Regions from separate parts of the Macrococcus psychrotolerans genome, predicted to be linked through region 4. Evidence: predicted binding sites of a transcription regulator. Region 4 holds the regulator's gene; each other region holds the start of a gene.

The links. The regulator Rex, encoded in region 4, represses fermentation and respiration genes when NADH is low (regulators of the CRP and FNR family bind a similar motif). The targets are predictions, from matches to a motif close to TTGTGAAATATTTCACAA.
Region 1: a site for Rex is predicted at 4,856-4,873, ahead of QA539_RS00790 (nitrate reductase subunit alpha). Genes of this name have one in related genera too.
Region 2: a site for Rex is predicted at 5,504-5,521, ahead of pflB (formate C-acetyltransferase). Genes of this name have one in related genera too.
Region 3: a site for Rex is predicted at 3,350-3,367, ahead of QA539_RS05645 (cytochrome c oxidase subunit 2A). Genes of this name have one in related genera too.

The regions. Positions count from the first base shown of each region.
Region 1 covers NZ_CP124591.1:152,597-160,414, forward strand. The annotation lists gene QA539_RS00765 (acyl-CoA dehydrogenase family protein) at 71-1,228, shown strand; gene QA539_RS00770 (EamA family transporter) at 1,239-2,153, opposite strand; gene QA539_RS00775 (ABC transporter substrate-binding protein) at 2,308-3,219, shown strand; gene QA539_RS00780 (biotin transporter BioY) at 3,331-3,879, shown strand; gene fdhD (formate dehydrogenase accessory sulfurtransferase FdhD) at 3,919-4,707, opposite strand; gene QA539_RS00790 (nitrate reductase subunit alpha) at 4,914-7,818, shown strand, end outside.
Region 2 covers NZ_CP124591.1:464,882-472,699, forward strand. The annotation lists gene QA539_RS02435 (DinB family protein) at 1-165, shown strand, start outside; gene QA539_RS02440 (cation:proton antiporter) at 283-2,319, shown strand; gene pflA (pyruvate formate-lyase-activating protein) at 2,406-3,161, opposite strand; gene pflB (formate C-acetyltransferase) at 3,197-5,446, opposite strand; gene QA539_RS02455 (GNAT family N-acetyltransferase) at 5,695-6,135, shown strand; gene QA539_RS02460 (cupin domain-containing protein) at 6,236-6,745, opposite strand; gene QA539_RS02465 (hypothetical protein) at 6,855-7,730, shown strand; gene QA539_RS02470 (hypothetical protein) at 7,786-7,818, shown strand, end outside.
Region 3 covers NZ_CP124591.1:1,116,353-1,124,170, forward strand. The annotation lists gene QA539_RS05640 (dynamin family protein) at 1-3,297, opposite strand, end outside; gene QA539_RS05645 (cytochrome c oxidase subunit 2A) at 3,420-3,596, shown strand; gene QA539_RS05650 (cytochrome B5) at 3,609-4,085, shown strand; gene QA539_RS05655 (b(o/a)3-type cytochrome-c oxidase subunit 1) at 4,157-5,812, shown strand; gene QA539_RS05660 (MsnO8 family LLM class oxidoreductase) at 5,859-6,869, opposite strand; gene QA539_RS05665 (THUMP domain-containing class I SAM-dependent RNA methyltransferase) at 6,983-7,818, opposite strand, start outside.
Region 4 covers NZ_CP124591.1:1,765,740-1,773,557, reverse strand. The annotation lists gene tsaD (tRNA (adenosine(37)-N6)-threonylcarbamoyltransferase complex transferase subunit TsaD) at 1-113, shown strand, start outside; gene QA539_RS09245 (ABC-F family ATP-binding cassette domain-containing protein) at 508-2,427, opposite strand; gene QA539_RS09240 (redox-sensing transcriptional repressor Rex) at 2,579-3,211, shown strand; gene QA539_RS09235 (twin-arginine translocase TatA/TatE family subunit) at 3,224-3,412, shown strand; gene tatC (twin-arginine translocase subunit TatC) at 3,473-4,228, shown strand; gene QA539_RS09225 (GH32 C-terminal domain-containing protein) at 4,297-4,998, shown strand; gene QA539_RS09220 (MurR/RpiR family transcriptional regulator) at 5,134-5,991, shown strand; gene QA539_RS09215 (VOC family protein) at 6,146-6,994, opposite strand; gene QA539_RS09210 (LPXTG cell wall anchor domain-containing protein) at 7,214-7,818, shown strand, end outside.

The DNA of each region.
Region 1 (7,818 bases), 430 kb from region 4:
ATACACGCTTATCGAAAATGATAGTTGTAAATAAAAGTGTTACAATTTCAATGAGAGGAGAATGACAGCAATGGAAAATGAATTATTTCTTGAAAGCAGCATCGAATTAAAATGGAAAGCATTATTCGAAGCAAACAGAGAGTGGTTAGAACGAACGGCCGCAGAAGCTGATAAAAAAGGAGTGCTTAACAATCAGCTTATCGATTGGTTGATTAAACATGAGTATCACATGCTAACTTTGCCTGTTGAACATGGTGGTGCTGGGTGTAATATTAAAGAACTTATCGTGATTCAGTCTTTACTTGGATATTATGATGAATCAACAGCCTTATCCATTGGTTGGCATCTTGGTGTTGTGGGAGAAGTATTTGAGTTAAACCTCTGGTCGGAAGAGATGATGTTGCAATTTGCTGAAGACGTAAAAAAGGGTGCAATCACGAATCGCGTTGTATCCGAAAGCGAGATGGGAAGCCCGACGCGAGGAGGTCGTCCTTCTACGAATGCGGTACATGCTGGAGAGAAGTATGTAATTAATGGCACTAAGACCTTTGCATCCATGAGTCATCGTCTGACGCACATGCTTGTAGGAGCTTACGATACTGAAGCGTCTGCTATGGGGTTCTATTATGTCCCAGCTGATAGTGCTGGTATTGAAATCGTTGAGACATGGGATACGTTAGGGATGCGTGCAACGGCTAGCCATGATGTCATTTTTAATGATGTGAACATCAATGAACGCAACAGAGTTGAAATTAATAAAGAAAAGCTTGCGAATCCATGGTTGATGCATATTCCGGCAGTTTATCTTGGTCTTGCACAACGTGCACTAGATGAAGCAGTACAATTCAGTAAAACGTATCAACCAAACTCTTTGCAGACGACCATCAGTGAACTTCCTCATATTCAGGATAAACTCGCTAAAATGGAGATGCTGATGATGCAGTCTCGTCATTTCATTTATCATGCATGCGATATGCACTTGGAAGGTAAGACAGAACATCTCGGACTTACATTCCAGCTGTCAAAACATATCATTGTCAATAATGGACTTGAAATTATTGATTTAGCAATGCGCGTATTAGGGGCAAAGAGCCTGGAACGTACAAGAATATTAGAAAGAATATTAAGGTCGATGAGAGCAGGCCTGCATAATCCACCGATGGATGATGCTGTTGAACGCAATATTGTGACTCAATTATTAAAAACACATGAAATCAATGCGCATTAATGCATTGATTTCATGTGTTTTTTTGTACTTTTTTTTCTTTAGAATTAATGATGGATATAAAGAGGACGACACCTAGTATAATCATCATTCCAATAATCTGAATAAAATTAAATGGCTGTTTCAGCCAAAGGATACTCACGATAATAGCGGTAAGTGGTTCTATACATCCAAGTAATGCAGTAAGTTGTGGATCGATATATTTCACGCTTAATAAATATAAGAAGAATGCAAGTGCAGTTCCTACGATAATCACAAAGATTAAATATCCGATGGCCACACTTCCCATCGCAAAAGGGTTAATATACCAATGTCTATTGAAAAGACTGATAAATATTCCTGCAAAGAGCATTGCCCATCCAATAATAACTAATGGTTTATTATGAACAAATAGTCGTCCAGCATACATTGTGTAGAATGCAGCTGCCACTGCGCTGAGCAATCCCCAGATGATGGCTTTGGGTGGGACGACAACGTTATTAATATTACCACTTGTAAGAAGTAGAAAAGTCCCGAATGTAGATACAGCGATGACGATAAAATCAATCAACCTAAAATTAATTTTACGTGTGCTAAGCAAATAAATTAAAATGACAATAGGTGCTAAATACTGTAGTAAAGTAGCGACAGCAGCATTTCCGGCTTCTATTGAGGCAAGAAAAGTATACTGTACTGCAAGCATTCCGAATATTGAATATATAATGAGATGTATCATAGTATAGCGATCTTTAAAGAGGTTGAAAATATTTTGTTTTCTAATAACAGCAAGTAGCAATAAGAATAATCCACTGAATATTAATCTTACAGTAATAAACCAATCAAGAGGAAGTTTAAAAGTCTGGAACATTTGTTGTGATACTGTCCCGCCTACACCCCAGAATATTGCCCCTAATGTAACAAGAATGATGCCTTTTGTCGTATTATTCATGATAGCCCTCCTTAAATTGCATATTACCTCGATTATAGAGATAGAATATATGAAATTCAATGTAATAAAAGATATAAAAAAGATATTGCTTTTGTCAATGATTGTTCATATAATTAATTGGTAATGATAATCAATATCAATTGGAGGGAAAGTAATGAAAAAAATATTAATATTATTCATCGTATGTATTATCATGCTCGCAGCATGCGGGAATAAAGATAGCAAGAAAGAGCAAAAAGAAACAACAGTAGAATTTAAAACAGATAGCGGCAAAACAATAAAAATTCCAAAAGAACCAAAACGTATCGTTGTTATGGGTGCAAGCTATGTTGGGAATTTAATTGATTTAGGTGTTACTCCGGTTGGAGCAGATCAATATGCATTCCAATCTGATATATTAAAACCGAAGCTTAAGGGTGTAGAACAGTTAAATCCAGGCGATGTTGAGAAAGTCGCTAAACTAAAACCAGATTTAATTATTTCATTTGATACTGATAAAGATAATAAGAAGTATGAAAAAATTGCACCAACAATTCCTTTTACATATACAAAGCATGATTATTTAGAAGTACACGAATTATTAGGAAAAATTGTTGGTAAAGAAAAAGAAGCAAAAGCATTTGTGGATAAATGGAATAAAGAGACGAAAAAAGATGGTAAAGAAATTAAAAAACATCTTGGTGAAGATAAAACTTATTCTATCTTCCAGTTCTTCCAAAAAGAAATCTATGTGTATGGCGATAACTGGGGCCGTGGATCAGAAATTATTTATCAAGCGTTTGACTTGAAGATGCAGGATAAAATTGTTAAAGATGTTAAACCGACAGGATGGAAGAAAGTTTCTTCTGAAAGTTTGAGTAGCTATGCAGGAGATATTGTACTCGTGTCAAGTGATGCAGGGTCTGCTACAAATACAGTAACTGAATCTAATTTGTGGAAGAACATGGATGCAGTTAAAAATAACCGCCTCGTTGAATATGATGCTGAAGATTTCTGGTTTAATGATCCAATTTCTTTAGAACATCAAAGAAAAGTTCTGAAAGACAAGTTAATGAATTTGAAATGATGAATGGCTGGATATTCCAGCTATTTTTTTATATCCATTGTTAACTTTTTGTACTAAAAGGTTAACGAATAGTGTAGAATAAGTTTATTCTGTTGAAATGAGGTTTAAGAAATGAAATTGAAAGATTTAGTGATTATCGCAATGTTTGCAGCTTTAATCTCTGCGATGGGTATTATCCCTCCAATTCCTGTGCCTGGTTTGCCTGTTCCGATTGTTCTTCAAAATTTAGGCATAATGCTGGCAGGCTGTTTGTTAGGACGTAAGAAAGGTACGTTTGCTGTATTATTATTCTTGTTGCTTGCAGCAGTGGGTGCACCTGTATTATCTGGTGGCCGCGGAGGATTCGCATTATTTTTCGGTCCGACAGGTGGCTATTTATTATCATATGTTATTGTTGCCTATTTAATCGGCTTATTTACAGATAAGATGAGACACTTTTCAGTGTGGAAAGTATTTATTGTTAATGCGCTTATCGGTGCAATTTTATGTAATTTAATTGGTGGGGCATTCATGGCGCAAAACTTAAAAATAGATCTAATGAAAGCTTATACTTCTGTATTGGTTTTCTTGCCAGGAGATTTTATTAAAGCATTACTTGCAGCACTACTTGCTGTATCTTTAAGAAAGAACCCACAAATAAAAAGAAGTTTAAATATATAATAAAAAGCGCTTAATCGGCGCTTTTTATTATGCAGAAATTTATATAATTAAGCGTTCGGGGTGACTGTATACATTAAAGCTATCCTCTCTTATAAATCCAATTGCGGTAATGTTTAAATCATCGGCAAGCTTAATTGCAAGATCTGTCGGAGCAGATTTACTTAATATTATCCCTACACCAATTTTAGAGGCTTTTATCAGTATCTCAGAAGAGATTCTACCCGAGAATATTAATATTTTATCTTTAATTGGGATGCGATTTAATATGCAATGCCCATATAGTTTATCCATTGCATTATGTCGACCGATATCTGTGCGGTGTAAGTGGAAGGCATCGCCATCGCTGATTGCTGCGTTATGCAGGCCTCCCGTTACTTGAAATGCTTTACTTTCACTTTGAAGATGCTGCATCATACGAATGACTTCACTTGGCGTAATCGTCTTCTCAGTTGTAGATACTTTAGACGTTTGCATATCATTAACAAAATAAAACTGTCTGCTTTTCCCACAGCAAGAACTGATCATACGTTTTGAGTGATTTGCATGAATTGAATGTATCTCGCGCGTGAGTGTAATATGACATAGTCCTTTAGAATCATCAAGATGGAATTTCTCGATATCGCTAAACTTTCTTATTATACCTTCTGAGGCTAGAAACCCTATGATAAGTTCTTTCATATAATCAGGTGTACACACTATTGTTGCGAATTCTTCGTTATTGATATAAATCGTTAATGGGAATTCAGTTGCAATCTGATCATGCTCCTCACGTAATCCGTCACGATTATACTTCAATATATTATTTGTAACATAAACTTCAGGCGTCATTATGATTCCCCCTTTAGTTATATCATATCAAATTAAGCACATAACGTATTTGACAATTGCTTCAAAATAAAAATTTTGAATATATTATTGAACGGTTATCTATAGGGATTCCCCTACACACTTTAGGACATTCCCCAATGGCTCTAACTTGTGAAAAGTTTCATAATCTAAAGTAAGAGGGCGAATGTCTAAAAGGAGTGTTATAAATGGCAATTGGAACAGGATTACGTTTCTTTAAACCAACAGAAAAATTCAATGGAAATTGGTCAGTATTAGAAGAGAAAAGTCGCGAATGGGAAAAGATGTACCGTCAGCGCTGGAGTCACGATAAAGTTGTAAGAACAACGCATGGCGTAAACTGTACAGGTTCATGTTCATGGAAAGTTTTCGTTAAAAACGGCATTATCACATGGGAAAATCAACAAATCGACTATCCATCATGTGGTCCGGACATGCCTGAATTCGAGCCTCGTGGCTGTCCACGTGGTGCTTCATTTTCATGGTATGAGTATAGTCCGTTACGTATTAAGTTTCCTTATGTTCGCGGGGTGTTATGGCGCATGTGGCAAGAAGCTTTAGAAACGATTGGAGATCCCGTACGTGCCTGGCAGTCAATTGTAGAAGACGAAGCAAAGGCGAAGGCATATAAACAAGCACGTGGTATGGGTGGTCATGTCCGTGTGAACTGGCGTGAAGTAACACAGCTTATTGCAGCACAATTAATTTATACGATCAAGAAATACGGTCCAGACCGTATCGCAGGTTTTACGCCAATCCCTGCGATGAGTATGATTTCATATGCATCAGGTGCGCGTTTCATCTCGTTACTGGGTGGGGAAATGTTATCGTTTTATGACTGGTACGCAGATTTACCGCCAGCATCTCCGCAAATTTGGGGTGAGCAGACAGATGTTCCAGAATCGAGTGACTGGTATAATGCCGGATATATTATTATGTGGGGTTCTAACGTACCACTAACACGTACACCAGATGCTCACTTTATGACAGAAGTTAGATATAAAGGTGCGAAAGTTGTATCAGTAGCACCAGACTATGCTGAAAATGTTAAGTTTGCAGATAACTGGTTAGCACCGAATCCTGGTACCGACGCAGCACTTGCACAGGGTATGACACATGTAATACTTGATGAGTTTTATGAAAAACGTCAGGAACCGATGTTTATTGAGTATGCAAAACAATATACAGACATGCCGTTCTTAATTATGTTAGATAAACATGAAGATACATTGAAAGCAGGACGTTTCTTACGTTCGAGTGATTTAGGAGATACTTCTGAGCATAGTGAGTGGAAACCAGTCGTATATGATGATTTATCGGAATCAATCGTTGTGCCTAACGGTACGATGGGACAACGCTGGGAAAAAGATGTGAAATGGAATATTAAATTAGAAACAGCAGACGGTACAAAAATTGATCCTGCAATGACTATTAAAGATAAAGGTCATGAAGTTGTTGAGGTTGTGTTCCCGTTCTTTGATAACGCAGGTAATGGAACATTCAAACGTCCGATTGCAGCGAAGAAAGTCACGCTTGATGATGGTACAGAACAATATGTTGCTACAATTTATGATTTAATGTTGTCTCAATATGGTGTAAACCGTTTTAACACAGATTTAGAAGCAAAAGATTATGATGATGAAAGTTCTATCTATACACCAGCTTGGCAAGAGAAGATTACAGGTGTAAAACCATCCATCGTTGTTCAAGTTGGACGTGAATTTGCACAAAATGCAATCGACACTGGTGGACGTTCAATGATTATTATGGGCGCGGGTATAAATCACTGGTTTAACTCAGATACAATTTACCGTTCAGTATTAAACTTAGTTACATTATGTGCAACACAAGGTGTAAATGGCGGAGGCTGGGCACATTATGTCGGTCAGGAGAAATGTCGTCCGATTGAAGGATGGTCCACAATTGCATTCGCAAAAGATTGGCAAGGACCACCAAGATTACAAAACGCAACGAGCTGGTTCTACTTTGCTACTGATCAATGGAAATACGAAGAATCTGGTGTAGATGCATTAACATCACCACTTGCAGAGAATGTAAAACATCAGCATCCAGCAGATTATAACGTGCTTGCTGCACGTCTGGGATGGTTACCGTCATATCCGCAGTTTGATACGAACAGTTTACTGTTCGGAGAAGATGCGCGTGAAGCCGGCAACTTTACGAATGAAGAAATATTAAAACGTGCAGTTGAAAGCGTGAAATCACGTGAAACGAAATTTGCAGTAGAAGATCCCGATAATAAGAAGAACCACCCGAAAACATTATTCGTATGGCGTTCTAACTTAATTTCTTCTTCAGCAAAAGGACAGGAATACTTTATGAAACATCTATTAGGTACAAAGCATGGATTACTTGCTGAACCTAATGAAACAGAAAAGCCTGAAGAAGTCGTATGGCGTGAAGATACTGAAGGTAAGCTAGATCTACTAATAGCACTTGATTTCCGTATGACAACAACGCCACTTTACGCAGATATCGTATTACCAGCTGCGACTTGGTATGAGAAACATGATATATCTTCTACAGATATGCATCCGTTCGTTCATCCATTTAATCCAGCCGTAGATCCACTTTGGGAATCAAGAAGTGACTGGGATATCTATAAATCTATCGCGAAGACGTTCTCTGAAATGTCAGAACGTCACTTAAAAGGTACATTCAAAGACGTTGTCACTGCACCACTTGCACATGACTCACAGCAAGAAATTTCTACACCTATGGGCATTGTTCGTGATTGGACTAAAGGTGAAGTAGAAGCAGTTCCGGGTAAAACGATGCCAGGATTTGCGATTGTAGATCGTACGTATACGGAAGTGTACGACAAATATATATCAGTAGGACCTTTGCTGGAGAATGGTAAAGTAGGCGCGCACGGCGTAAGTTTCAGCGTTAAAGAAGAATACGATGAATTACGCTCGATGGTGGGTACGTATGAAGATGATACAGTGAAAAATGGATTGCCAAGAATTGATACAGCAAAACGCGTTGCAGATGTTATTCTGAACGTTTCATCGGCAACAAACGGCCATGTATCACAAAAATCATATGAAGATCTTGAACGACAAACAGGTA
Region 2 (7,818 bases), 740 kb from region 4:
TTGAATGATGATGTTGATTTCTTTGGACATAATCTCGCTAAAGGTGCTTTACTTTATTCAAATATTACACATTTGGCTCATCATAGAGGACAGATGACAGTATTGATGAGACAAGCGGGTCTTAAAGTCCCTGGCATTTATGGGCCATCACGAGACAGTGAATAATAAATAGTTTATTCAAGTGGACTGTATCTATTTTTTACAGTCTGCTTATTTTTTTGAATTAAATTTACAACTTTGAATCGTTAATAGCATCAAATATAAATATTGGAGTGGTCAGTTTTGGAGAATTTTATCGTAATACTCAGTTTGGTACTTGCAGTTATCATTTCTACCGTGATTCATTTTTACATCCCTAAAGTTCCGCTCGCTTTTATCCAGATAGCTATAGGGATGCTCATTTTTTTAACACCTATCCCTCTAAATGTAGATTTTGAACCGGAACTCTTTCTAATTGGTATTATCGCACCATTACTATTTCTTGAAGGTTACACTGTATCCAGGCTATATATGATCAAATATTTAAAACCGATTATATTGATGGCGCTAGGCCTTGTCTTCACAACTGTAATTGGTCTGGGATACATTACACATAGTATGATTCCATTTCTACCGATGGCTGCATGCTTTGCACTCGCTGCAATTATTTGTCCGACTGATGCGGTGGCAGTTCAGGCGATTGCACAAGATAAGAAACTCCCGCGTGGACTGATGACGATTCTTGAAGGAGAATCTTTACTGAATGATGCAGCGGGGATATTAAGTTTTAATATCGCGATTGTCGCTTTAACGACAGGTGTATTTAGTGTCACAGGTTCGATCACACAGTTCTTTATCTCTTCATTAGGTGGGTTAGTTGTGGGTCTGTTTATAGGATTAATCTTTGTACAGATTAGAATCCTTCTGGTTAGAAAAGGGTTTGAAAATGAATATATTTATATATTAATACAGCTCCTTACGCCTTTTGTCATTTACATGGCTGCTGAAAGTATTCACGTTTCAGGTATTATTGCAGCTGTAGTTGGCGGAATCATCCATGGAATTGAACGAGATAGGTTATCTCAAGCGACGACACGTTTGCAACTTGGGTATAACAATACATGGGGATTACTCTCTACTGTTCTGAATGGCTTTGTCTTTACATTGCTAGGGTATTTAATCCCTCAAGTTACACTTTCGCTGACTGAACATGATGAAAAAAGTATTTTTTCAACAATGATATACACGCTTGTAATCGCATTACTTGTTTATATTTTTAGGTTTATATGGGTATTTGTACTCTATAATAAGTTTTATATTCCAGAAAGTCGTTTTGAAAAAGTGCTAAAGCATGAAGATATTGATAAATTTGATAAGAGACCCAATCGTTTTAAGTATGCGTTAATTGCTACTGTGTGTGGTGTGCATGGCACAATCTCTATGGCCATAGCATTGACGATACCAGTAGAAATCATGAACGGAGAGTATTTCAACTATCGCGATAACTTACTATTTATCACAGCAGGTGTGGTGGTCATTAGTTTAGTTGTTGCACAAATTTTCTTACCACTATTAACACCAAAAGCAGAAGATAATAGCGTAGATTCCCACCTTGATTTCAGAGAAGCATATATATTGATCAAAGAATTTGGAATGAAATATATTCATAAACAAACTACACCTGAAAACAGTATGATTGCCGGAAATCTCATACGTCAGTATACGATGCAGGTTGGATTTTATAGTGAGGTAAGTGACAGAGAGTATAATCCGAAAGAGTTTGATAGACTGCATGCGATTGCACTTGAAACAGAAATGAAAACGCTTGATGAACTGGTAGAAAATGATGAGATTACACAGAGTGCATTTAACAACTACGTTCAATATATCGAAAGAACAAAGATATTCGCCTCGACAAGCTTCTTCAGAAGAATGGTGTTTTTAATTCGCATGCATGGTAAGCGTAAAGCATTTGAAAATAGATTGAATCAGTCAAGTTCGCTCTCGCTAAAAAATAGTCTGTTAGAAATTCAAAAAATTGCATCACGTGTACACTATAACGTTGTGCAACGATTGTCCGAAGAAATAAGTAGAGAGAATCGGATAGAAGTTGCGCTTGTGTCAGATAACTATTTGAATCGGGTAAATCAGATTAAGAGAAATGCCACGAATGAAACGATTGATGATGATGAAACGTTATTTGCGCTTGATGTATTAGCAGTCGAAAAAGATATGGTAGCAAGGCTCGTGAAAAAAGCTAAGATCAGTCGTGAAGTAGCAGTTGAGTTGAGACAAGCATTGAACTATGATGAAATGATGCTGTTGGATACGGAAGACTAGACAGACATTGATACCATTAACGAATAAGAAGGAAGCCTGAAATGATACTCTTTCAGGCTTCCTTCTTATTCTTTCTAATAATAGTATCAAGCATTTAGGGGAGTTTTACCTTGGAAATCAACATATTCATATGCGAGATTTACAGCATCATCCGTTGGTGCTTCAACGTCTTCTAACGGATATTTAATACCAAGTGCTTCCCATTTATGAACACCAAGCTGGTGGTACGGGAGGATTTCGAACTTTTCAACATTTTCTAGACTATTGATGAACTGACCCAGCTTGATGAGATCATCTTTATCGTCAGTAACACCTGGCACTAACACGTGTCTAATCCATACGGGCTGTTTTCTATCTGATAACATACGGGCAAATTTTAGTATATGGGTATTGGGTTTTCCGGTTAAACTTAAGTGTTTCTCATTATCGATATGTTTAATATCGAGTAAGAATAAATCTGTATTTTCTTGTACAGGATCAAAGTGATTCATAAATGCTGGCGTTTCATTAAAACATCCTGCTGATGTATCGATACAAGTATGGATACCTTCTGCCTTTAATCTTTTGAACAGTTGTTCTATAAACGGTAACTGGAGCAGTGGCTCTCCGCCACTGATCGTTACGCCACCGCCTGATGCGTTGAAGTAGGGGAGGTAAGGCACAATTTCTTCAACCATTTCTTCAGCTGTCACTTCGCGTGAAGGTGTTCCAATTTCCCAAGTATCAGGATTGTGACAGAACTGGCAACGAAGCAGACACCCTTGTGTAAATAAGATGTAGCGTAAACCAGGTCCGTCAACCGTCCCTAAACTCTCGATTGAATGTATATGTCCTTTAATCATTTAAATCCCCGTCCTTCTTGTTAATACTTATATCATTACATTTTTTCGTGGAATGTTCTAGAAATAACATCCAGTTGTTGTTCACGAGTTAATTTAATAAAGTTTACTGCATATCCTGATACACGGATTGTAAGCTGTGGATACTCTTCTGGATGCTCCATTGCATCGAGTAAAGTTTCTCTGTTGAACACGTTAATGTTTAAATGGTGACCATGCTGCATCGCATATCCATCTAATACTGCAACTAGGTTAGATTGCTGTGCATCGTCTTCTTTACCTAAAGATTTCGGTACGATAGAGAACGTATTAGAGATACCATCTTTACAGCAGTCATATGGTAATTTTGCTACTGATGATAATGATGCAAGTGCACCTTTAGTGTCACGACCATGCATTGGGTTCGCACCAGGCGCGAAAGGTTCTCCTGCTTTACGTCCGTCAGGTGTGTTACCTGTTTTCTTACCGTATACGACGTTTGAAGTGATTGTTAACACACTCATTGTATGCTCTGAATCACGATATGTTTTATGTTTGCGAAGTTTTGCCATAAATGATTCTACAAGTTCAACTGCAATATCATCAACACGTGGATCGTTGTTACCGTATTGAGGGAATTCACCTTCAGTTTCGAAGTCGACAACAAGTCCGTTTTCATCTCTGATTGTTTTTACTTTCGCGTATTTAATAGCTGATAATGAGTCAGCTGCAACTGAAAGACCAGCGATACCTGTAGCCATCGTACGAATGACCTCAGTATCATGTAACGCCATTTCAATTCTTTCGTAGCTGTATTTATCATGCATATAGTGAATAACATTCAATGAGTTAATATATACGCCAGCTAACCATTCCATCATTTGATCGAATTGTTTGTATACAGTGTCATAATCTAAGACTTCATCAGTAATCGGTGCAAAGTTTGGACCTACTTGAGCGCCAGACTTTTCATCAATCCCACCGTTAATAGCGTATAACAATGTTTTTGCTAAGTTCGCACGAGCGCCGAAGAACTGCATTTGTTTACCAATCTTCATCGCTGATACACAGCAGGCGATACCATAATCGTCACCGTAGCTCTCACGCATTAAATCATCGTTTTCGTATTGGATTGAGCTTGTTTTAATACTCATCTTAGCACAGTATTTCTTAAAGTTTTCAGGTAAACGCGTAGACCAAAGTACAGTTAAGTTTGGCTCTGGTGCTGGACCTAAGTTATCTAATGAATGTAAGAAACGGAATGAACTTTTCGTTACAAGTGGACGGCCATCAATACCAACCCCACCGATAGACTCTGTTACCCAAGTTGGATCTCCAGAGAATAATTCATTGTAGTCTGGTGTACGTGCAAATTTAACTAAACGCAACTTCATAATGAAGTGGTCGATAATTTCCTGAACTTCCATCTCAGTGATGGTACCCGCTTTAAGATCACGCTCAGCGTAAATATCTAAGAATGTAGATACACGACCTAAACTCATTGCTGCACCATTTTGTTCTTTAATTGCAGCAAGGTATGCAAGGTAAGTCCATTGAACAGCTTCTTTGAAGGTCTCAGCTGGACGGCTTAAATCAAATCCGTATATTTCACCCAACTGTTTCAATTCGTTTAATGCACGGTACTGTTCAGATACTTCTTCACGTAAACGAATAATATCTTCGCTCATCACACTAGATAAGTTATGGAAATCTTTATGCTTTTCTTTCATTAAGAAATCCACACCGTATAAAGCGACGCGACGATAGTCACCGATAATACGGCCGCGACCGTAAGCATCTGGAAGACCAGTGATAACGCCGGCTTTACGGCAAGCTAACATTTCTTTAGAGTAAGCATCGAACACACCTTGGTTATGTGTCTTACGGTAATCTGTGAAGATACGTTCAGTTTCGGCATCTAACTCATAACCATACGACTCACAAGCTGCTTTCGTCATACGAATCCCACCGAACGGCTGCATTGAACGTTTGAAAGGTTTTTCAGTTTGAACACCAACGATTGTTTCCAGGTCTTTGTCTAAATATCCAGCATCATGAGAAGTAATGCTAGATACAACTTTAGTGTCCATATCCCACATACCACCACGTTCGCGTTCTTCTTTTGATAACTGCATCACTTGTTCCCAAAGTTTTTTCGTAGCTTCAGTAGGACCAGCCAAGAATTCATCTTTACCTTCAAAAAGTGTGTAGTTCAGTTGAATAAATTCACGCACATCAACGCGTTTGTTCCATTTACCTGATTTGAACCCTTCCCAAGCATTTGTTCTTTTTGTCTCTTCTTTAAACATATAAATCCCTCCAGAATTTTTTGTTCACCAATTCACAAACTTAGTATAACAAGGATTACGTGAAAAGTATCACAAAAGCATAAAAAAATTTAAAAAATGCAAAAACCCTTCATACCAGTACTTTAACTGTAATGATACAGAGGGTAAAAAAGAGACTATTATATATAACAGATTGAAACTTTTATTCTTATGATTCTAAAAAGTAGTTTTAAAAAATAAATACATGTACAATAATTGAGGTGATTACAATGAAAGAAATAACAAGCGAGGACCCGCTGATCGAGCAAATTGCATGGATACATGAGCAGATACCGAAATCCTATGATAGCCACTATGTAACGACTGAACTTGAAGTGAAACTCAGGACTGAATCTATACGATTGCTGATGAAATATAATCATGATCGTATCATTATAGTCGAAAAAGCACGATTATCAGCCTTTATCTGGTTTCATATTGGAGAGAAGACACATGTTAAGTCCTTATATGTCCATCCAGATGAACGCGGCAAAGGATATGCACATAGGCTTAAGCAATATGTAGAGAGATTATCATTATCCGCAGATGTCCACTATATCTATGGACACGTTCATCCGGATAATCACGCTATGAGAAGACTTAACCACCAGCTTAGCTATAGGGCAGATGATAAATTGATGTATAAACATATTGAAATGCCATATGATTAGCACATTATACATCGATGAAAGAAAGATTGGTTTTAATCAAGGAATTATTTAAAAATGGCGTTTCAGACTTTGTTGAGTCTCGAAACGCCGTTTTTCTACGTTAGCCACCTCTGACTGTACTGCACTGATAAATATTATGCCATTCTTTAAACATCGGGCCTGTACTTCCACCTACAGGGTCGGTGTCAGGTAATGGTACAGTATTGATGATCTTGTTTACTTCATTTATATTCTCATAAGATGTCAATGTTTGTGCTGCTGTTGTATCTGGATATGCACCTACAATAGTAAAATCGTCACTTTGTTCTAATTTTTTATGACCGTAACCTGCTGGTAATAATAGAACATCACCTTGTGTAACTTCAATATTTTGGCCGTTCTCCCCACCGATTAATAGTGTGCCACGACCACTTTTTACCCCAAGGACTTCATGCTGGTTGGGATGGAAGTGATGATAATCAAATACACCATTGGTCCATATATTATGCCATGCATTATTTTTAAAGCGTGTTTCGAAATGACTTTCCTCTGTATTATATATAATTACCGGCAGAATCATATGGTTGGGTGTAGAAGGGGATGTGGGTGTGTGTAATATTTTATATTTCATAGGCTATACCTCCTTTTATATGTAGTATACCCCTTGTAAAGGGTGTTAATACAATATATTTTATTGTTATTATGATAGAATATAGATATATTGTGAAGGTGGGATTGTATTGAAATATGTAACAAGTGTACTGGCACTTACTCTAGTGCTGAGTGCATGTGGTAATAAAGAGACAGACTTAAAGCAGTCTGTAGAAAAGCTTGACGCAAAAAAAGCGGAGCTAACGAAAGAATATCATGCGATTAAAGAAAAAAATGATAAACTAGATGAAAAAATAAAAGCAAATGAAGATAAATTAAAAGAGATAGAAGAAAAAAATGAAGCCGAAATTAAAGAACAGATTGCAAAAGAGGAAGCGGCTAAAAAGCTAGAACAGGAAAAGCGTAAGACGAGAGCTAAGCTAAAGAAAGAAGAACGATTAAAGCAGCAGCAAAAAGTTAAGGAAATGTTAGCTGCTAAAACGATGCCGAACACTATAGAGACAACAACGCACGGCAAATCGACACTTGTGAAGTCGATTGATAATGTTAATCTATCGATACATGATAACGGTGTTGAGAGCAATGTTAAGCGTCTACAGATTTTTAAGATTACAAACATAGAAAATCAAAAGGTTATTTTTAAAGGCGCATCTTCCGGTTATACACTTCTTTATGAAGTCCATACGAAAAATAATAATCAGGCTCCTGTCTACTATAATAATACGAGCAAGCTTGTAGTTGGAAAGACTGTCATTTATTCTGATGCGACATCATTTATTCCTCAGGAATTACAAGAAGATTTCGTGAAGTCTGAAGAACGGGCGTACAATGAATATGGGCCAAAGGAGTCTACAGTGAGCTATAAATCGATTGCACTAGATGAAAAGACATATCAAGCTTTAACACAAGATGGAGGAAAACTCTATTTATTAGGTGGTACATCGACAAAGCCGAATAGTGAAGCACAATCAGAAATTGTATCAGAACCTTATACGATTTCCTGATGTTTTTCTTTTATAATTAAGGGAATAATAAATTAAATATATTAGAGGTGATATCATGCATGAAGAAAAGTTCGTATTAATGGAAGGC
Region 3 (7,818 bases), 650 kb from region 4:
ATTTTTATTCTTCTCATCAATATGTGTTTCTAATGCTCCGATACCATTTTCGATTTCAGTTATTATATAGCTTTCATATTTAAGGAGTACTTGATTGATTACCGTCATGGATTGCTCATGTATATTTTCAAATAGCTCATTTCTTGAATTCATATTCTTAAGCTGCTTTTCCTTTACTACTGGAAATACGAGTTGTTCTATTTCATTGACAATGGGATTCAGCTTCATTTGATTTAATTTCAAAATAAATGAGTCAAATACTATATCTTCTGCAATCTCATATTCTATAAGGGCTGCCTTCGTGAGAGAAGTTTCGTCTCTATAACTCTGGATCGCAGCTTTATTGATTCTCGGTACAATGAACTGAAATTCATTAAGTAGTTTACTTTCTACAGATGCTTTAAAACTTTTTTCGATCATATTCAATTTTTGAGAAGTATTTACTTCTGACTTGATAACATCATAAAGCTGGATCTTCATCTTATCACGTAAGTAACTTACCTGTTCATGCAGTAGTTGTTTTATATCACTTAATACTCTACTAACTATATTCCATTCTAATGGCGGCTCTTTCTGCCACACATCATACTGTAAATTTCTTCTATTTTGCTTTGCAATATACGCTTTATAATCATCTCTCATAAATTGCGCACTTCGAACGATACGCGATGCATTGCTATTAAACTGATGTATCTTTTGAATTTTACTCGTAGAATCTACGAAATGTTCAATTGCTTCAGCAAACACGTTAAAACGTTCATCATAACCACCTAATGCTTGTTTACTAGAAACTGAATAAATCCTATCTTCAATGTTCAGCTGGTCGAGTTCAGTTCTTAAATAATCCTCTACTGCAACTAGTTCTTCGTCATTTTTTCTTAAGTCCACTGCATTGATAACAAAGAAATTTTCACTCGCTTCATTCATTACTTCAATTTCATTTAAGTAAGATAGAAATGCTTTGTCCTTCTCTGTGAACACGTGATTATAATATGAAACATATATGAGTAAATCGCTATCCGCAATAATCTCTGTCGTTTCCATCGTATGTCTGCTATTCGTACTTCCTGTTCCAGGTGAATCTATAATAACCTTGTTTTTAAGGAAATCATTTTCTAGACCTATTTTTATACGATTGACGAACGCTGCGTGCTCATCTTGTGCCGTATATTTATCAATCTCATTTTTATCTATTTCAATCGTCTGTCCATTTGATAAGTATGCTTTATAGTGATGATATTGTTTGATCACACCAGATGCGAAGCTTTTATCTTCATCAGAAAAATCATTTATCTTGTTTTTATTTTTTTCTATCCATGACTCAATGGTATTCATATTTTCACTTACTGAACATGATATCCCATTAAGCTTGTTAAGCAGCATATCTTCTGTCTTAAATGTTACAAAATGCTGTTGACCATAATACAGTTCGGTAATACTTGCTGTTGTAGGATTCGGAGAAGAAATTAAGATTCTTTCCTGTAACAACGCATTGATGAGGGCACTTTTACCCGCACTAAATGCTCCGAATACAACTATTTTAGTTTCATCATTGTGAATTCTATCAAGCTGTGCTTCTAGCTTACGCATATCTGATTTAAAATAGTCAACCGTTTTAAAGGTTTCATAGACTTCAATATTCAGTGAATCTTGTCTACCTTTTCTATCATTAATAATGCTCTGCTTGTTCACCACTTCATCAGTTTCATTAATAGACAATGTTACATACCTTCTATCTATTAATTTATCGATAGATTCTTCCAGATGAATATAGTAATGCATATAATTTTTAGTAGTGACTGACTCCATTAACTTTTCATTATTTAGATAATCATCAAATAGGATGCTTTTATCTGAAGTATGATTTGTAGTATTTAATTTAGACATATTTATACTTTTTATGAACTTTTCAAGCCAGACTTTTTGTTGCTGCACAATCTTTTTCTCTATGAATGTCTTTAATTGTTCAGAATAGATTAGAATATATTCTTTTGTAACTTCCGGCTGTGGTTTGCTCAGCGCTTTAACATCCTCTTTTGTAATATGATAGTAAATATCATCAAGTAACGCTGGTTGTTCACTATATTTCATATACTGTTCATAATAATTTTTTAGTTGGAAATTAATCTGTTTATCCAGTAGATCATTAAGCATTTCGATGACACTATCTATTTTTTCGTTTTGAATACTCTCAAGCTTTGCCTGTTTATTGAAGAATCCACCTACTTTATAGTTTGTAGCAAAGGTCTCAAGCATCGCACCTATCTTTTCCCTCAGTTCAAAAGGGATTAAATAAGCATTCTTAACAATGTTCCGTACTTCTTTTAATAATTGTTCCGTACGATTATCCTGCATCAATAGTTGCTGCTCACTGTTCAGACTCTGCTGTATATGAAGCTCATCTAGGGCATGAGATATGTCTGCTTCATCTACCTCGAGCTGTTCTAATAGCCTATCTTTTCTTTGATTTAGATAGTTTATCTGTGCGCGTTCAATATAATCGATGATTCTATTGTAGAAATCTCTATCTGCAGTTAACTCATTTACTTGCTGATTGAGTTGTTCCTTTAATTGATCAAACTGATTATGTTCAGAAGCGTAGATTGAAGTATAATAAATAGCTTCAACGTTTAAGTTCCACATCTTAATATTTTGTTCTACTTTTTCTTTGAATGCCGTAAAGAGTATTTCATTTTCATCATGTTTATCAATCTGATTAATCAAGAGAACAACTGGAACTCCCAGTTCATTCATCATCTTAATCTGGCTGAAGTTCTTTTCTGCGTTCACATGATTATATTCCACCGTATAAAAAACGATGTCACTGATGAGTAGATATTTCATTGTGCTCTGCTCGTGATTTTTGAACGTTGCATCAATACCTGGTGTATCCTGAATTACTGTACCTTCTGGGAATGCAAGGTTTTGTTTATGAATCTCTACCGATTCTATATCTGTATTCAATGTATTCACCTTTTTAACAGTGGCATAGCTTTCGACGTCACTGTATGTCTGGTTGTCCATATTTATTCTTATTAGATCTATGTTATCTCTAATAATTTGAGCGGTATTACTCGTTGTCGGAATCGGAGAACTAGGTAAAATATCCTCATCACATATCTTGTTAATCAAAGATGATTTCCCTGAAGAAAAATGACCTATAAAACTTAATACAATATAATCTGAATAAACTTTTTTTATCACTTCATTGATTTGATTCAATAATAAAGTGTTGTCTGACTTTTCCACTTCTTTTTTCAGTTGATATAATCGTTTGATCTGCTCTTTATTATCCATGTTCTACCTCATTACCTCTTTATTTGTGAAAAATATAACGAAATATCCAAAAGTGTGATATTTATCACATTAATAAACCAGTTACTCTATTATTATAAAGAAAGAAAAGCTATTAAGAAAGGATGTTCAATGTGAATGATGATAAAAATTTGAATCAAACTAAAGATCCAATTCAAGTCAATGAAGACGTTCATCATGATTTAGATTTGCGTGGAACAATGGCTGCTGTACTTGCTTTAGGAGCAATATTTGTTATCACTTGGTTTGCAATTTTTGTACTATTTATAGAACGAATTTAGGAGGGGAATACATTGCATAAGTTTGAAAAAATCTGGCTTGGTCTAGGTATGGGCTCATTAATTTTATTTTTAGGGATTATTTTTGTTTCTGCATTACATAATGGTCATGAGCCTATCGCAAGCGGCCGTGAATTTATTGCGCCGGAGCTTATTGATAAAGATGAAGTATTTAGTAACCCAGGATTACATAAAGTTGAAGGAAAAGACTGGGATTACGAACTTGTGTTTGTTGTTTCAGCATTTAACTACAACCCAGGTAAAGTTGAAATTCCAAAAGGATCAAAAGTAAAAATTATAGCAACAAGTAGAGATGTTGTACATGGCTTTGAAATTGCACAGACAAATGTCAATATGATGATTGAACCAGGTCACATTTCTAAATTTATAAAAACTTTTGATAAAAAAGGTGAATATCTGTTACTTTGTAATGAATACTGTGGCACAGGTCACGCAGATATGAAATCAAACATTAAGGTGGTTGATCAATAATGAGCGAATATAAATTGGATAGTGGGACTTTTGATGAACGTGCTTCGTTCAGAAATCATCATAGAGAAGAAATGGAAAATCGAGTTGAAATGTCCAAACCAGATGGTAAGTTGATTATGGCTCATATGTATGTTGCGATAGTTTGTTTAATCATCGGTGGATTGGCAGGATTAGTTCAGACTTTAGTCCGCTCTGGAACTTTAGAGTTACCCGCTGGTATTGGATATTATCAGATTCTTACGGTACATGGGATCATTCTCGCATTAGTTTTGACTACATTCTTTATCATGGGATTCCAGACTGCTGCAGTCATTCGTACTTGCGGAAAGCTTAGTCCATTACAACGTAAGCTTGTGTGGATCGGTTTTTGGGTAATGCTAATCGGTACTGCAATGGCAGCAACAATGGTTCTACTTAATAAAGCAACTGTGTTATATACTTTCTATGCTCCACTTAAAGCGCATGTTATCTTCTATGTAGGTATGGCATTAGTTATTGTTGGTTCATGGATTTCTGCAGCTGGACAAATTATGCGTTACGCACAATGGAAAAAAGAACATAAAGGCCAAAAATCACCTCTTTTATCTTACATGGTAGTAATTAACAATGTCATGTGGATTGTATGTTCAATAGGTGTTGCTTCTACAGTATTATTCCAGATGATTCCATGGTCTCTAGGATTAGTTGAGCGCATCGATGTTTCACTTAGTCGTACGTTATTCTGGTACTTCGGTCATGCATTAGTATATTTCTGGTTACTGCCAGCCTATATGTCATGGTATGCAGTAGTACCAAAGATTATAGGTGCTAAAGCATTCAGTGATAATCTTGCGCGTATGAGCTTTATGTTATTCTTGTTCTTCTCAATTCCTGTTGGTATTCACCACCAGTTAACTGAACCAGGAATTGACGTTACATGGAAATATGTACAGGTCGTATTAACATTTATGGTCGTTATTCCTTCTTTAATGACTGCATTCAGTCTCTTTGCTACATTTGAAGCATATGGACGAAATAAAGGTGCTAAAGGCTTATTTGGATGGATTAAAACATTACCATGGAACGATGCACGTTTCGTGTTGCCGTTTATCGGAATGGCCGCATTCATTCCTGGTGGTGCCGGTGGATTAGTTAATGCTTCTGCTCAAATGGACCAGGTAGTACATAATACAATCTGGATTACAGGTCACTTCCATTTAACAGTTGCAACAGCAGTCATTTTAACGTTCTTTGGAACAATGTACTGGTTAATACCACATGCTACTGGCCGTGTTATGACAAAAGCAATGAATAAACTCGCTATCGCACAAGGTGTGCTATGGGCAATCGGTATGTCAATTATGTCTGGTGCAATGCACTACATCGGATTATTCGGTGCACCACGTCGTTCAACATATTCTGAATATGGCGGCTCTAAAATAGCAGCAGAATGGATTCCATATCAAGTAATTCAGGCGATTGGTGGAACAATTCTTTTCGTATCCATTATCTTAGTTGTTATCGTATTTATACAGCTTGCATTCTTTGCACCAAAAGGATACGAAGCATTCCCTGTGTCAGAGGCAATGGATGAACATGCACCAGTTTATAAATTCGTTGAAAACTGGAAGTTCTTGCTTGTTGTAACGATTGCATTAATTTTAGTTGCTTACACAGTACCTATTGGTCAAATGTTTATGGATCCACCACCGGGTGCAGCTGGTATGGGTGAAGGCAAACTCTGGTAATAAAAACCATCAAGCATACGCTTGATGGTTTTTATTTTTAATTTAATTATTCTTCACTATTAATCTCATCTATAATTTCTTTAATAGATCTGAAACTCTCTATTTTTAATGCAAAGTCAAAAGTATTGTTAATTACCATCAATTCATCAAATTGATATGTTTGATACAATCTATTAATCTCATTCTTAACTTCATCTTTTCTACCGATATAATATCGTCCTCTGTTCTTGTCAATGATACGTTTGTCCTGATCACTATAGTGCATTTTATTAACCTGCTCAATAGAAGGAATGACTGTATCTCTTCCTTTAGAGACATTTAATAGCCAATGGTCCAAAATACGTCTGTGCATCTCTTTTTCTGCATCATCTTTCACAACGATGATAAAGGAACAAAATATTGTATAGGAGCGCTGCATAAATGCATTAGGAACAAATTCTCGCTGATAAATTTTAATTGCACTCTCTTGATATTTATCACTGATAAAATTCCCGAACACAAAACCAATACCTAATTTTGCTGCCCTTTTAGCACCATTATCAGTCAGCCCTAACGTAAATACCTCAGGATGTGTTTCTATTCTCGGTCCTGCTTTAACACTTCGATAATGGTGTTCTAAAGGCAAAGTGTTACGCAAAAAACCTAAAAATTCTTCTAGCATTCTATCATAATCTCTCACCTTACTTTGGGCACCATCTGTTAAAGCTTGTCTCGTGATTTCACTCCCGCCAGGAGAGTTCCCTAGGCCAATCGTCACTCGACCAGGAAACATTGCTTCTAATAAATTTGCATTTTCAGCTACCTTATAAGGACTATATTGTGGCAGAAGGATGCCTGCAGAACCTATATTAATTGAAGACGTTATCGATAATAATCTCGTCATAAGAATTTCTGGTGCATGACTGATTAAACCAGTCGTATTATGATGTTCAGCAACAAAATAGCGATCATATTTTATTTCTTCAGCAAATTGAACAAGTTCTATCGTTTGCATCAATGCATCCATCGGCGTTTCGCCTCGTGACATCGGTACTTGATCTAATATACTTAATTTCATATAATTTCACCTGCTATTCAATATATTTATCATAAATATAAACCCACACAAAACATAAATTTATACTTTGTGTGGGTAACTTGAACATTTTTACGTATTGCTTTCAAATCCTTTTATCTCTCGCCCCAATATTGATAATAGGTACATTCAATATATCCATTGAACAACTTGCGGCGTTTTGTCGCCTTCTTACCTACTAATACTTCAAATGTCTTCAAACTAGTTAATATATACAACGACCATTTAGGATTCTTTTCGATCAGTTCCCCTAGATAACTGTACATCGCTTCTACCTCTGCTCTTTCACCGATACGCTCTCCATAAGGTGGATTACCTACTATTGCACCTTTCTCACCATTTAAAGTAAGGTCATGGACATTCATCTGCTTGAATTCAATAATATCTCCAAACCCTACTTCAATCGCATTGTTACGGGCAATTTCAACCATATTCGGATCTATATCACTTGCTGTAATCGATATTTCTTTATCATATTCAGCAACTTCTTCTGCTTTAACTCGCTCTTCATCATACATACCTTCAGGAATGATATCCCAGTCCTCACTTACGAAGTCACGATTGAATCCAGGTGCGATATTTTGAGCGATCATTGCAGCTTCTATCGCAATGGTACCTGAACCACAGAATGGATCGATAAATGGTGTTTCCCCTTTCCAGTTAGATAATAATACAAGTGCGGCCGCCAAAGTTTCTTTCATCGGCGCTTCACCTTGAGCAAGACGATATCCGCGTTTATGCAGACCTGCTCCTGATGTATCGATTGTCAGCAATACTTCATCCTTTAAAATTGCGACCTCTACTTTGTATAAAGCACCACTTTCTGAAAGCCATCCTTGCTTGTTATGTGCTTTTTTCAAACGCTCGACAATCGCTTTTTTTACAATCGCCTGACAATCAGGCACGCTAAATAGCTTGGATTTAAGACTAC
Region 4 (7,818 bases):
TAAATCTATGCACAGATAACGCGGCAATGATTGGAGCAGCAGCTTATTATCAATATATTGCAGGCAAGCTTGGAACGATGGACTTAAATGGACGTTCAAATATCGATCTATAGTTACAAAGTTGATAGTAAAGTAGCTGTCACAATAAAAAGGAAGTCATCGTAATGGATGACTTCCTTTTTATTGTAAAATCATAGCATAGAAATCTAATAATTTAGAAAGAATAATGCTTCCCATACATGCACGCTATGCCTGATTTATTATAAATTAACCGATAGAATATATATTGATTAAAAAACACGAACATACGTACTTGTACACAAGTTGTTAACAAAATGTGCATAACTATATGTCAATAGTACTTTTTACACATTAAAAGCGATATGTTTTTGCTGCAAATCTGTGGATAAGTCTAATAACTTTGTGGATTACTTATAATATAACATTTTTATTGTGTATAACTGTGTGAATATCTGTTTTCAGAAAATAGCGTGTATTAATGAAAAATTATCCTTCTAATGCCATTTCGATGTCTGACCATTTTTCAAGTAATTTTTCATTTTCACTATTGAGTTTAATAAGTTCTTCATTGAATGTGTTTGCTTTTTCGATATCACTGAATACTTCTGGCTTTGTAAGTTCGAGTTCAATTTCATTGATACGCTCTTCGTTTGTTTCGATTTGCGTTTCCAGCTTTTCTTTTTGTCGCTCTAGCTTTCTGATCTCTTTTTGGTTCGCTTTGAATGCGTTATAGTCGTTCTCTTTATTTACGGATTTCGTTTGTTCTTCTGCTTGATGTGCAAGTATGGCCATACGTTCTTCTTCTTTTTCAATGAAGTAAGAATAGTCGCCTAGGAACATACGCCCGCCCTCTTTATCCATATGGAATACTTTCGTTGCGAGTTTGTTGATAAAATAACGGTCGTGACTGACAAAGAGCAATGTTCCTGGGTAATGGATGAGTGCATCTTCCAGTACTTCTTTCGCATCGATGTCTAAATGGTTCGTCGGCTCATCGAGTATGAGCACGTTATGATTTTCAAGGCTAAGCTTTGCGAGCTGGAGTCGAGCTTTTTCGCCACCGGATAAGTCATTGATGATTTTCTTGACATCATCTTGTACGAATAAGAAACGTCCAAGCACAGTTCTGATTTCTTTCTCAGGCATTGCAGGATAGTACTGCCATAATTCTTCCAACACGGTATTGTTCGATGAGAATTCAGCTTGTTTCTGATCGTAATAACCAATCGACAAGTTTGCACCGTAATGAACCTCTCCGGAAAGAGGCTTTAATAATTTAGCAATTGTTTTGATGAGCGTTGTCTTGCCGATGCCATTCGGGCCGATAAATGCGATTGCGTCTTGTTTAGAGACATCAAAGTTGATATTGGTTGCAAGAGGCGTTGAATAGCCGATTGCAAGATCAGTACAACGCAGTACGTCATTTCCTGTTTCTTTATCTATAGTAAAGCGCAGGTTCATTGAGTGGTCGTCTTGTTTTGGCATATCGATCTTTGTCATCTTCTCTAATACTTTGCGGCGGGACTTTGCCATGCCACTCGTCGATGCACGTGTAATATTCTTCTGTACGAATGTTTCTAGTCGTTTGATTTCAGCCTGCTGACGCTCATATTCGGCCTGCATCTTATCATAGAATTGATCACGCAGTTCAATAAATTTTGAATAGTTACCGGCATATTTCGTTACTTGTCCGAGCGCGACATCATATACTGTATTCGCAACCTTGTCTAAGAAATAACGGTCATGTGAAATAATGACGATGGCACCGTTGTACGTCGTTAAGTAATTTTCCAGCCATGCAGTTGTATCCATATCAAGATGGTTCGTCGGTTCATCAAGTAATAGTAAGTCGGGATTATGAAGTAGCATCTCAGCAAGTGCGAGACGTGTCTTCTGTCCGCCAGAGAAGTTATCTATTTTCTTATGGAAGTCTTCTTCTGTGAAGCTTAATCCTGTTAAGACAGATTTGATCTTCGTTTCATATAAATAACCATCTTGTGATTCGAACTTTTGCTGCAGTCTTTCGTATTCTGCTAATTTCTCTTGATATGCATCACTCTGTGCATCTTCACTCTGTTCACTTAAGTAAGTGGCGATGTTATTTAACTCCTGCTGCATGCGCTCTAAATGTAAGAAGGGTTTCTTCATAGCCTCATAGACTGTACCTTCAGCATTTAAAGTCATCTGCTGTGTTAAGTAACCAACATTTACATGTTTAGCAATAGACAGATGACCTGAATCGTAGTCTTCAGTTCCAGCAAGAATCTTCATTAATGTCGTCTTTCCGGCACCATTTCTGCCGACAATGGCTATACGGTCATTGGATTTAACTTCAAATTTTACATTTGAGAATATATTTTCACCTGAATAGGATTTTGTTAAATTACTAGCTTGTAATAGTATCACTTTGTTCACCTCTCTTTTATTGTACAGTAGTGTGATATCAGTGGGAATCATTTATCGTTAATTCATAATTTCACATAGTCATTTATTAGTATAGATGTTATAATTATATCGATGTGAAAGTTATCACAAAAAATAGAAACGGGTGAATAGGATGTCGAAGGACCAAATCAAGATTCCTAAAGCCACTTTGAAACGACTTCCTTTATATTATCGTTTTGTTAATACGTTATATAATTCAAATGTTGAACGAGTGAGCAGTAAGGAATTAAGTGAAGGATTACAGATTGATTCTGCAACAATACGCAGAGATTTTTCTTATTTTGGAGAACTTGGCAAGAAAGGATACGGATATAACGTTAAATTCCTGCTAAATTTCTTTAAGACGACGTTACAGCAAGATATGATTACGAAGGTCGCGATTATCGGTGTCGGTAATTTAGGAACAGCACTAGTGAACTACAACTTCTCGATTAATGATAGAATGAAGATAACAGCAGCATTCGATGTGAATGATGAAGCGATCGGTCGTAAGATTGGCAAGATTGAAGTTCAGGATATGAAAGAGTTTGAGAAGGTTGTAGAAGCTACAGGGATTCAAGTCGTTATCTTAACGGTTCCAGGTAGTGTTGCTCAAGACGTCGCAAATAGAGTGACAAAAGCACAAATAAAAGGTATATTAAACTTTACACCAGAACGTTTAAATGTACCGAGCGGAGTACATGTACATCACATTGATCTCGGCGTAGAATTACAATCATTAATTTTCTTTATGAAAAATCATTAGGGGGATAAATATATGTTTTTAGGTTTAGCATTATCAGGACCAGTTGTTATATTTCTAGGAATTATCGCTTTAATTATCTTTGGCCCTAAGAAATTACCAGAGTTTGGTCGTGCCATGGGAACATCTCTTAAAGAATTCAAAGATGCAACAGATGGCATCATGAAGGATCACGAAGATAAAGATAACAAAGATATCAAATAAATTGAAATTTTAAAGCGGCGATGTAGTGCCGCTTTTTGTATGAGGAGGTCAATTCCTTACATGAATAAAGATGATTTAACAGTAGTTGAGCATTTAGAAGAACTGCGTAAACGAATTATGACAGTCTGTTACTTCTTAGTAGCAGGAGTTATCGTCGGATTCTACTTCGGAAAGCCGGTCACAAAGTACTTGACGAAGGATGATGTGCCAAAAGAAATTACTTTACATTACTTTAAAGTAAGTGATCCGCTGACAATTTATATTACAGTGATTATGTTAATTGCACTCATCTTAATCTCGCCTGTTATTCTGTATCAAATATGGGCGTTTATCTCACCCGGACTGCATCCCAAAGAAAGAAGCGCTACGTTAGCATATATTCCGATCAGTATTATATTATTTCTTGCTGGGCTATTGTTCAGTTATTATTTAGTATTTCCTTACCTCATCTTCTTTACGTTAGGGCTCGCAAGCGAGATTGGTGTCAACCAGATGATTGGTGTAAGAGAGTACTTTAACGAAATGCTGCGCTTTACGCTGCCTTTCGGGTTTGTCTTTCAGTTACCGATTCTTTTACTGTTCTTAACACGACTTGGTATCGTCACACCGATGTTCTTAAGTAAGAACCGTAAGTATGCTTATTTTATTTTATTTGTCTTTGCCGCATTAATTGCACCTGCTGACTTTATGACGTATTTAATGTTCGCTGTGCCGATGTTACTGCTGTATGAAGTGAGTATCCAAATAAGCAAGATCGGCTATAGACAATATTTAAAAGGTGAACAGAAACTGATTGAAGAAGAACTTGAGAAGTAGTGACAAAGCTACTTCTTTTTTTATATTTTCTGATAGAATATAAGTAATATATTTCAAGGAGAATTATGATGAAGGAATCCCAGATAGTGCCATTAACAGAGCAGGAATTAGAGGAACTTGAAGCGCAAGTCGGCAGCAAGTTAGATGTGTATCCATCACAATTGAATTATAATATTGCTGACCATGGATTCGATTATCAGCCCGTCACCTTTATGCTGGATGAACAAGACCGTTGCCTATTAATCGGCAGAATTGGTGATGTACTTGCTACACCAAGGATTGTGTCAATCGAGGACGGACAGCTAAGACAACGGCCACTGCTTTCTTCTAGTAGGCAAGGCAAACTTGAAACAGCAGAAGGTTACGCCACAAGGAAGAATGTTCGCCTGCATCCTTATGAAGGCAATAATTATGAACTTGTCGCTGAGATTATAGAGAATAATGCCTTAGAATATATACTTGAATTACGTGTTTCAAGAAAAGAGCGCACGGTATTGATCTATGACACAGAGAAAAGAATATTTACTGTGGATCGTTCGGATAGTGGTTTGATTGATGAACCCTATACAAAGTTTATTACGTTGCACGAACCATTGACAAAGTTACACTGCATTGTTCATAAACAGACGATAGAGATATTTATCAATGATGGAGAAGCAGTAATGTCCACGCGTATTAATACATCAGAATCAGCAGATGGCATTAGAACATCGGCGGTTCATGGGGATGTTTATTTGAAGCTATGGAAGTATGATTTAAAGGATGCATAAAAACATCCACAAATTTTAGAAAATTTTTGTTTTAATTGTTTTCAGCAAATAGTATATTTATACTGAAGTGAAGCTAGCGAATTGAAATTAAATAGGGCATAACATTAATTGAATAAGATGTAAGGAGCTGAAATTATGTATTCAGTATTAGGTCAAATTACAAAGATGTACGATAGCTTTACACCAGTTGAAAAAAGGATTGCCGACGTTGTCATTGAGTACCCTGAAAAGGTGGTCAACTTACCAATCAAAGAAATTGCACATCTTTCAAATACAAGTGAAGCAGCCATTGTACGCTTCAGTAAGCGTCTTGGATTATCTGGGATTAAAGTGGTTAAGGTGGAGCTCGCACGTGAACTTCACACAATTGCAGATAAAAAGGTACCGACGAAGATTGAATTAACAGACGATGAAGAAGTAATGAAAGAGAAAGTCTTCAACAATACAATTCAAGCACTTTATAATACAGAGAAGGTCATTTCTGCTAAAGTGATTGATGAAGCGGCCCAGGCAATTACAAGTGCAAAACGCGTTATGATCTTTGGCGTCGGGAACTCAAGAGTTGTTGCGACAGATTTGCATGTAAAGCTGATGAATATTGATCAGTCTGCAATTCTGGCAACAGATCTTTTATCTGCGATTACATTATTAGGACACTATGAAGCAGGAGATGTATTATTCATTACATCTGAAACAAGTAAGAATAAGGTTATTACAGATATTTGTAAATATGCAAAAGAGAAAGGGATTAAGATTATATTATTAACACAAAAGTTCTCATCTCCTGCTATTCGTATGGCGGATATTGTACTTGCGATGGCGAAAGAAGAAAATGAAATCAATTTAGGATATATGACAGTACGTACAGCACAACTTACAATTGTGGACGTACTTTATTTAAGAGTTTGTGCGTATTTAAAGGATACAGTATTATCTAATATGCAGAATTTAAATGAAACACGTAAAATTACGCACGAACAAGAGAACTTATAATATAAAAAGCTGCATGTATGTACCGAATTATCGGTGCTATACCTGCAGCTTTTTATAGATGCTTTTATTTTTTATGATGAAACGGTCCTCATTCTTCTCATAGTGCCTAAAAAGCTTGCTATATTTTTCTTAAATAATCCCATAGTTTACACTTCTAATTTTTTGTCATTATTCTAATTCCAATGCCGCTAGGGTCATATATAATATTTGAATTCTCGTCTTTTGACTGAGTTAATCCTTTTTCTGATAATGTTTCTAAAAAGTGCTGGAGGTCTTCTTTGTTGGGGATATTCAGATCAAATTTCCTTAATCCTGGATAGTCAAGACGCGCGCGCTCGGTCTGATGTTGCCATGTATTTAATCCGAGATGATGATGATACCCGGCTGTTGCCATAAATGCCGCCTGACTACCATAGCGAGTCATTACATCTAATCCAAACAATTCATTATAGAATGCAATGGACTGATTTAAATCAATGACTGATAGATGCATATGTCCGATGATTGTGTCCTTCGGCATACCATCGAATGGACGGTTATGATTCGCTTCAATAACAGCTGCATAATCCATCTCAGATGTACCCATGACGATATCACCATTTGGGTCAAACTGCCATTCATTGCTTGGCACATCTCTGTAAATCTCTATCCCATTACCTTCCGGGTCCTGCAAATAGATGGCTTCTGAAACATCATGATTGCTCGCACCTGCTAACGGATATTCAGTCTTAATGAGGTGGTAGAAAATATTGCCGAGCGCAGCACGAGAAGGAACTAATAGTGCAAAGTGAAACAGCCCTGCAGTTTGAACACGCGTATGATTCGTCTGATATAAGTAGATCAGAACGCTATCATTAACCCCAAGTGCTGAAAATGAAGGGGTATGCTCGATAATATCCATACCTAATATTTCATGATAAAACTTTACGCTGTTATCCATAAAGTTAACGTTAAGATGTACAGCACCAATATGTGTGTCTTTCGAAAAGAATTGTTTCTCCATTATTATCCCTCTTTACAATGTATTATATATATTTTATATTTGATATATTAATTATACTAAAATTTGTTAGAATTGCAAAACATTCATTTCTGGCATTAGATTTTGATATGTTTCATTTATATATGAAATGTTAAATGTGTGTAACAATGCATCCTCATCATAGAAAAAGTGTACATTCTCCATTATAATTAATCTAAGTGGAAATTGGAGGAATTAAAAATGCACAAATTTAAGGTGAAAGCTGTTGCGGCATTGGTATGTACGTTCGGTTTAACGTCGTACCATGCAGCGCTGACTGAAGCAGCAGATAACTCAGTGACAGTAGAACAGCCATCAAGTGAGCAAGTAGAATCTATAAATACCGAATCTTCATTGAAATCGACTGAAGACAAAAGTTCAGAAAGCCCGGTAATTGAAATCTTGTCTACTGAAATTATCAAGGATGATGAGACAACAGAAATGCCAACAACAGAGGCACCAACAACAGAAGCACCAACAACAGAAACAATGACCACAGTATTACCATCCAAAGAACAGACATTAACGACAGAATTACCTTCAGTTGAAGTCGATCAACCGACTGAACGCCCAACAGCAGAATATCCCGTTACAGAACATCCAACAACAGAACATCCAACAACAGAGGATCCAGCAATCCAAGAACCGATAGAATCACCTATAGGTGAAGAGTTTACAGATTCAGTAATAACGCCTCCACAAGATAGTGATAATCAATCGGTGAGAGAGAAGTCACCTTTAAATGAACCGTCAGCAGGCACAGTTGATATTCCTGAGTTGCCTGATACTCCGGTAAGTCCAGTAGA